DNA from 2 places in the Plantibacter sp. MMLR14_011 genome. Region 2 is predicted to be linked to the other one. Evidence: predicted binding sites of a transcription regulator. Region 2 holds the regulator's gene; the other holds the start of a gene.
What was found. Region 2 encodes LexA, which represses DNA repair genes until DNA is damaged. Its sites were predicted from a motif close to TCGAACANNTGTTCGA; they were not measured.
Positions count from the first base shown of each region.

Region 1 (4,182 bases), on a different contig from region 2:
CGCCGAGGTCCTTGCCCATGAGCTTCGAGATCCGGCCGGAGCGCTCTCGGGGTTCCGAGCGCAGCGGGCCGCTCTGGATGATCGCCCGTCGCATCACGGACGAGGCGTCCGGGTGCGCGAGGAGTGCCGCTACCGAGGCTCCGCCCGCGGACTCTCCGAAGACGGTGACGTTGTCGGGGTCACCGCCGAAGCGGGCGATCTCGTCCTGCACCCACGTCAACGCGGCGAGTTGGTCGGCGAGACCGAGGTTCAGCGGGACGTCGTCGAGTACCGAGAACCCCTCGGACCCGAGGCGGTAGTTGACGGAGACGAGGACGACGCCGTCGCGCGCGAACGCGGTGCCGTCGTACGAGTCGAGTGCGTTGGAGCCGTGTACGAGCGAGCCGCCGTGGATCCACACCATGACCGGGAGCGGGGTGTCGGACCGCTCGGCCGGGGTCCAGATGTTGAGGTTCAGGATCTCATTGCCCGGCACCGTCACGGTGGCGAGCAGCTCGCCGACCGCGCCGGCGTAGGGCGGCTGCGGGGCGGTCGCACCGGGACGGGTCGCATCGCGGGGGTCCTCCCAGGGGACGACCGGCTGGGGGAGTCGGAAGCGGTCGTCACCGAACGGAGCTGCCGCGTACGGGATACCGAGGAATCGGGAGACACCGGCTTCGGTGAGCCCGGTGATCGGGCCGCTGCCGGTGGCGATGGTGACCGGTGTCGATCCGTCAGGCGCCGGGATCGGTTCGCCGGTCGGTTCCAGGCCAGGGTCGATGCTCATACGGGTCCGTTCGTCGATGCTCGGGTGACCAACTGTATCGACGCCGCGTGTGCGGAAGACTGGGCTGATGCAGATCCGTCCCTTCACGCCGTCCGACACCGAGGCCGTCATCGCCCTCTGGCACACCGTCGGGCTCACCCGACCATGGAACGACCCGGCGAAGGACATCGAGCGCAAGTCGACGACGCAGCCCGAGCTGTTCCTCGTCGCGGTGGATGCCGACGGCGCCCTCGTCGGCACCGCGATGGTGGGGTACGACGGCCACCGCGGGTGGGTGCACTACCTGGCGGTGTCGCCGGCCCAGCAGGGCGGCGGGCTCGGACGGCAGCTCATGACCGAGGCCGAACGCCTGCTCACCGAACTCGGGTGCCCGAAGGTCAACCTCATGGTCAGGACGGGCAACGACCGGGTGATCGGCTTCTACGAGGCGCTCGGGTACGGCACCGACGAGGTCGCGCTGCTCAGCAAGCGGCTCATCCCCGACGCCTGACGCCGGTTCGTTCGCCCATTCCTGGGCGAGGGAGTTCTCATTCGCCCAGGAATGGGCGAACGAACGGGTCAGAAGAGGGTCGGCTGGACCTGCAGGCCGGTCGTGACGAACTCCGGGGCGCGCTTGCGCAGCTCGGCCCGCTCGCCGTACCCGTCGCGCAACATGCCGAGCGCCGACGAGCGGACACCTCCGGTGGCGGGGTCTTCGGTACCGCGCTCGAGCCCGTGCTCGCGGATCATCGGGCGGATGCGCGCGGCGAGCCACTTCCGGTACTCCTTCGGGGCGTAGGTGCCGTCGGCGTACATCGAGGTGTAGCGGTCGACGAGTTCGGGGTGCTCCCGCGACAGCCACTGCATGAACCAGGGTTTGACGCCGGCCTTCAGGTACAGGGTCGAGAAGAGGACGGTGCTCGCGCCGGCCTCGCGGATGCGCGACAGGGCGAGGTCGAGGTGGTCGACGGTGTCGGTCAGGTAGGGGAGGATCGGCATCATGAAGACCCCGACGTCGAAGCCGAGGTCGGCAGCAGCGCGGACGGTCGCGAGTCTGGCCGCCGCCGTCGGGGTTCCGGGTTCGATCGATTGCTGGAGCCCGTCGTCGTAGATGGCGATCGACATGGCGAGGTCGACGGGTACGCGCTGAGCGACCTCGGCCAGAAGGGGCAGGTCTCGCCGGAGCAGCGTGCCCTTCGTCAGGATCGAGAACGGCGTCCCCGAGTCGGCGAGGGCGTTGATGATCCCCGGCATGAGCCGGTACTTGCCCTCGGCGCGCTGATACGGGTCGGTGTTCGTGCCGAGCGCCACCGGGTGCCTGCCCCAGCTCGCCTTCGCGAGCTCCTTCTCGAGGACCTCGGCGACGTTCACCTTGACGATGAGCTGCGAGTCGAAGTCCTTCCCGGCATCGAGGTCCAAGTACGAATGCGTCGGTCGGGCGAAACAGTACACGCAGGCATGCGAGCATCCCCGATAGGGGTTGATGGTCCATCCGAACGGCATCACGGATTGGCCGGGCACGCGGTTGAGCGCGGACTTCGCGAGCACCTCGTGGAAGGTGATCCCGGCGAACTCCGGCGTCTGGACGCTGCGCACGAGGTTGTTCAGCTTCGCGAGGCCCGGCAGCGCCGACGTCGCCTCAACCCCGAGTTCCTGTCCGCTCCACCGCATGCCTCCATTAGAACATACATTCGATTGAGGCGGCCATTTGGCATCCGTCATTGACCGTCAGAGTTTGAAGTTTTAGTATTCCAGACACATAGAGAAAGGTGTGAACAATGGCTGTTCATCTATCTATCCAGTCCGAGGCCGACCCTCGACCCGTGCGCTCTCGAGCTGCTGTCAAGATCATCTTGGTCGGGCTGACAGCAGCGTCCGTCGTTCTCGCGCAAACGGGGCCAGCGTCGGCCTCTGAACGCGAGTCTTCGTCTGGAGGTCCGGTTTCGACCGCCGCTGCAGCCGAGCCGAGCGATCTCTCCACGGACACGATCGAAACCGATGGTGCGCCCCTCGTACTGGCGATCGTGGGCGCCGTCCTAGCGACCGGAATGGCCGCCGATCAAGCAGGTCGAACCGCCGGTGCACGGGTGTACTACGCCGGCGTATCCCTCACGCAGTACCAGGAAGTGAAGTGGCAGACGAGGGCCACGGCGGTTGCCGCCCTCGGCGTGATTATGGGGCCGGTCTTCATGGCGTCGTTCGAAGCGACCTTCTATGGATTGGCCTCTTGACCAACGGTCAGCTGCGCTTCTTCCTCGCATTCGTGTCTGCGCTGTTTGCTGCGTACGTCGTGGTGGGTGGCCTGCTCGACCCCCTCGGCCTGCAATCCGGTCAATTAGCGATCGCGTTCAGTATGGCCGTCATGATCATCGCGGCCAGTCTGCCTTCCAAGCCGGGAGACTCAGCCAAGTAGGTTCTCGGTGTGTGGTCCCAGCGTTGGGGCCACACACCGTCGCGCGACGTCATCAAGCGGTCCGATGGGCTCCGGCGGCGAGGCTCCACCACACAAGCACGGCGCTCACGAGCCAGAAGGCGACCATGAAGCACCAGTCGCGGGTGCGGAAGGGGATGCGGGTCCGCTCCGTGCGCTGCGGATGGGCACCGAAGGCGCGGGAGTCCATGGCGAGCGCGACCCGCTCCGCGTGACGGATGGCACCGGCCAGCAGCGGCACGACGGTGCCGGCGGCGCGGCGGACGGCGGCGATCGGTCCGCGACCCTCGGCCATACCGCGGACCCGATGGGCGGAACGGATGACCTCCAGCTCGTGCCCGAACCGCGGCACGAACCGGTAGGCGGCGAGCGCCGTGTACCCGATCCGGTAGGGCACGTGCAGCTGCTGGATCATCGCGCGGACGAACTCCGGGCCGGTCGAGGTGAGGCCGCCGATGCAGGCGAGGACGAGGAGGGCCGCGAGCCGCAGGGCCGTCGCGAGGCCGACGAGCAGCGCCCCGAGGAAGAACCGGTAGTCGCCGACCTGGAACAGCAGGACGGACTGGTCGACGCGGCTCGGGTCGGTCCACAGGCCGAAGCTGAACGACATGATCGCGACGATGAGCGGCAGCGCCACGAAGAGCAGGAGGGCGACCGTCCGCGTCAGGCTGGCTCCGACGAGGATGACGACGACCGCGAGGGCGATGAACAGCGCCGGCGTGACCGGGTCCCTCGTGAACGCCAACAGGATCATCACCGGGAGCGGAGCGCCGAGCTTCGCGAGCGGGTTCAACCGGTACAGGAATCGACCGGCCGGTGCCGTGCCCGAGGCGTACGGGTCGATCGTCGTGGCGCTCATCGGGCGGCCGCCCCGGGCAGGTCGTCGAGTCTCGACAGGTGCCGCCAGTCGGGGTGGTTCGCCAGCGAGCGCATCGCCTGGGCGAGCGGTGGTGGCCGGAGCCCCGCGCGGCGCAGGAGCTCGTCGTCGCCGAGGATCGCGGCGGTC
Region 1 covers NZ_MJGW01000002.1:346,874-351,055, reverse strand. Annotated here, with positions in the region: gene BIU99_RS04465 (carboxylesterase/lipase family protein) at 1-766, opposite strand, end outside; gene BIU99_RS04460 (GNAT family acetyltransferase) at 834-1,256, shown strand; gene BIU99_RS04455 (Rv2578c family radical SAM protein) at 1,325-2,416, opposite strand; gene BIU99_RS19670 (hypothetical protein) at 2,569-2,976, shown strand; gene BIU99_RS04450 (hypothetical protein) at 2,973-3,158, shown strand; gene BIU99_RS04445 (energy-coupling factor transporter transmembrane component T) at 3,211-4,035, opposite strand; gene BIU99_RS04440 (ABC transporter ATP-binding protein) at 4,032-4,182, opposite strand, start outside.
Region 1: BIU99_RS04455 (Rv2578c family radical SAM protein) is a predicted target of LexA. The motif match lies at 2,425-2,440, and genes of this name have one in related genera.

Region 2 (4,182 bases):
CTGGCGCTCCCGACGAAGGACCTCGTGGCGGGGGCTCGCCGGGTTCAACAGCGAGTGGCGTCGCCCGTAGGCGAAGTAGACGATGAGACCGATCACGAGCCAGACCCCGAACCGTAGCCAGGTCTCCCAGTGCAGCTGCAGGATCAGGAAGCCGGACGCCAGGACGCCGAACGCCGGGACGAACGGCATCAACGGCAACCGGAAGGAGCGGGGCTCATCCGGCTTCGTGTACCGGAACACGATCACCGACACGCAGACCACGATGAAGGCGGCCAGGATGCCGATGTTCGTGAGGTCGGCGACCTGCTTGATCGGGAACACACCGGCGAAGACGGCTGCCGCGCCGCCGGCGATCCAGGTCACCCGCTGCGGCACGCCTCGTCGGTCCGTGCGCGAGAACCACCGCGGCAGGAGACCGTCGCGACTCATCGAGAACCACACGCGGGTGACGCCCAACAGGAACGTCAGCATCACGGTGAGGATCGACAGGACGGCGAAGACGGAGATGATCGTCGCGACCACGGGCAGACCGACGCTCTGGAACGCCGATGCGAACCCGGCCGTGGGGTCGATGTCGGTGTAGTTCTGCATACCGGTCAGGACGAGGGTGGCCGCGACGTACAGGAGCATCGCGATGATGAGGGAGAGGATGATCGCCTTCGGCATGTGCTTCTTGCCGTCCTTCGCCTCCTCGGCGGCCGTGCTCATCGCGTCGTATCCGAAGACCGCGAAGAAGACCGTCGCGGCACCGGCGAACACCGGCCCGAAACCGCTCGGGAGGAACGGATCGTAGTTCTGTCCGTCGATGTAGAAGACACCGAGGCCGATGATGAACAGGATGAGCAGGACCTTGATCCCGACCGCGACGAGCTCGAATCGACCGAAGGCCTTCGTCCCGCGGCTCAGGATGAAGGTCACGAGGAGACAGACGAAGATGGCGGGGAGATTGACGAGGCCGCCCTTCCCCTCGTCGGCGGTCGAGGTCATCCAGTCCGGCATGTGGATCCCGATGCCGGACAGGAAGGCGTCGAAGTAGCCGGAGATCCCGATCGCGACCACCGCGACGATCGCGATGTACTCGAGCAACAGGTCCCAGCCGATGAACCAGCCGATGATCTCGCCGAGCGCCACATACCCGTAGGTGTAGGCCGACCCCGCTCTCGGGATCATGCCGGCGAACTCCGCGTACGACAACGCCGCGGCCGCGGAGGCGAGACCGGCGATCAGGAAGGAGAAGAGGACCGCCGGCCCGACAGCGGGCGAGGTCTCGCTCCCGTGAGCGACGAGTCCGGCGAGGGAGAAGATCCCCACCCCGATGATGCCACCGACCCCGATGGCCGTGAGTTGCCAGAGCCCGAGACTCTTGAACAGCTTCGAGCGGGAGGTCTCATCCTCGATCTCCGCGATCGGCTTCTTCCGGAGCAGCGAGCGGCTCCGATCGTCTGTACTCATGCTTGCCTCCGACGATGCTGCGGGCGTCGTTGCACCGCGCCATCGACGATAGCTGAGAACCAGCGCGGAGGGACCCGCCGATTGCGGCCTACTCGGCCGCGTACCGCTGCGGGATCGCCAGGCGCTGCCCCGGCTCGACACCGGCGGTGCTGAGCTGGTTGAGGTTCATGATCTCGGCGATGACGTCGCGCGGGTCGGCGTCGGGCGCGATGGACTCGGCCAGCTGCCAGAGCGACTCGCCCGGGTCGACCGTGATGTACGTGAACGTGGCTCCCGCCGCCGCCGTGTTGGCCGCGGCACCGCCTGCGGAGAGTCCGACGACCGCGACGCCGATGACCAGCGGGATGGCGGCGAGCGTGGTGAAGACGACGCGACCGCGCTTCGTCAGGCGGAGTCGGCGTGTGGACGGTGCGTCCGACGTCGGTGCCTGCGCCGTCCGCGCGGGAAGCGCCCGGTGGGACCCGATCAGTGCTGCGCTCATGTCAACCCTCCAAGAGTGTGCTCATCGTGTGATGAGGACTCGTATCCGACACTCGGCCAGGAGTGCCGGATACGAACCTGTGTTCCGAATATATCTTCGATTGTTCGAATACTCAACCCTGTCTTCGTACCTGAGACGCGCGGGATCGGCGACACGCTCGAACAGATGTTTGTCTGGACGAGCCGGTGCGGATACAGTTTCGAGTGTTGGAAGCAGTACACCACCACCCACCGACATCGGTCACCGACAGCCGATCAGGGCAGGAGCGAAGATGGCAGCGAACACGGCGGGCGACGGAGCCCGGGAGCGCCAGATCGGCGGCACCCGGCGACGGAAGAGCCTGAGCGACAAGCAGCTGGCGATCCTCGACGTCATCCAGCGCTCGGTCTCGCAGCGCGGCTATCCGCCGAGCATGCGCGAGATCGGCGACGCCGTCGGGCTCGCCTCCCTGTCGAGTGTCACGCACCAACTCGGACAGCTCGAACTCAGCGGATACCTCCGGCGCGATCCCAACCGTCCCCGCGCCATCGAGGTGCTCATCGACCTGCCGAGCGCCGTCGAGGGCAGCGATCCCGACTCCGCTCCCCCGGTCGGTGACGCCGCCATGGTCCCGCTCGTCGGTCGCATCGCCGCCGGCATCCCGATCACGGCCGAGCAGCAGGTCGAGGAGATCTTCCCCCTGCCCCGCCAGCTGGTCGGCAAGGGCAGTCTGTTCATGCTGAAGGTCGTCGGCGACTCGATGGTCGACGCCGCGATCTGTGACGGTGACTGGGTCGTCATCCGCGAGCAGAAGACCGCTGAGAACGGCGAGATCGTCGCGGCCATGCTCGACGAGGAGGCGACCGTGAAGGTGTTCCGCCAGCGCGACGGCCACACCTGGCTGCTCCCTCGGAACTCGGCCTTCGAGCCGATCCTCGGCGACCACGCCGAGGTCCTCGGCAAGGTCGTCGCCGTGCTCCGGACGGTCTGACCGACCGGACCACTCCTCCACACCGATGTGGGCCGGACCGATCCGTGGATCGTCCCGGCCCACATCCGTGCCGGACCGACGACGTCAGCCGGTCGCACCGACTCGTGCGCGGACGACGCGCGTGGCCTCGACGATGTTGGTGAGGGAGGCGACCGTCTCCTCGTAGCCTCGCGTCTTGAGCCCGCAGTCCGGGTTCACCCAGACCTGGCGCTGCGGGATCCCCTCCAGCGCGATCTCGAGCAACGCGGTCACCTCCGCGACGCTCGGCACCCGAGGCGAGTGGATGTCGTAGACGCCCGGGCCGATGCCGTGGTCGAAACCACTCGCCCGGATGTCGGACACGACCTCCATCCGCGACCGAGCCGCCTCGATGCTCGTCACGTCGGCGTCCAGTCGTCGGATCGCGTCGATCACCACCCCGAACTCCGAGTAACAGAGGTGGGTGTGGATCTGGGTCTCGGCGCGCACGCCCGCGGTCGCCAGCCGGAAGGAGCCCACCGACCAGTCGAGGTAACCTCCCTGGTCGGCCCGCCGGAGCGGGAGTAGCTCGCGGAGTGCGGGTTCGTCGACCTGGATGATGCGGATGCCGGCCCGCTCCAGGTCGGCGATCTCGTCACGCAGGGCGAGGGCGACCTGGTTCGCCGTCTCGGCGAGCGGTTGGTCGTCACGCACGAACGACCACGCGAGGATCGTCACCGGGCCCGTGAGCATGCCCTTCACCGGCTTGGTGGTCAACGACTGCGTGTAGGCCGACCACTCGACCGTGATCGGCGCCGGTCGCGAGACGTCCCCCCACAGGATCGACGGACGGGTGCACCGTGAACCGTAGGACTGCACCCAGCCGTGCTCCGTCACGGCGAAGCCGTCGAGGTGTTCGGCGAAGTACTGGACCATGTCGTTGCGCTCGGGCTCGCCGTGGACGACGACGTCGATCCCCAGATCCTCCTGCAGCGCCACGACGCGCCCGATCTCCGCGCGCATCGTCGCGACGTAGGCCTCCTCGTCGAGTGTCCCTGCGACCCGCTGTGCGCGGGCGCGACGGATGTCCCCGGTCTGCGGGAAGGAGCCGATCGTCGTCGTCGGGAGGAACGGCAGGCCGAGCGCCTGCTCCTGCGCCGTTGCGCGCTCCTGGTAGTCGTCCCGTGTGAAGTCCGCTGGCGCGAGCGCCGCCGTCCGTGCGCGGATGGTGGCATCGACGACCCCGGGCGCGGCCAGCCGATCGTCGAGCGCGGCCGACGCTGCGGTGAGCTCGGTCGCGATCGCTGCGCGCCCTTGGGTG
Region 2 covers NZ_MJGW01000072.1:32,985-37,166, forward strand. Annotated here, with positions in the region: gene BIU99_RS16840 (amino acid permease) at 1-1,452, opposite strand, end outside; gene BIU99_RS16845 (LysM peptidoglycan-binding domain-containing protein) at 1,541-1,933, opposite strand; gene lexA (transcriptional repressor LexA) at 2,205-2,903, shown strand; gene metE (5-methyltetrahydropteroyltriglutamate--homocysteine S-methyltransferase) at 2,988-4,182, opposite strand, start outside.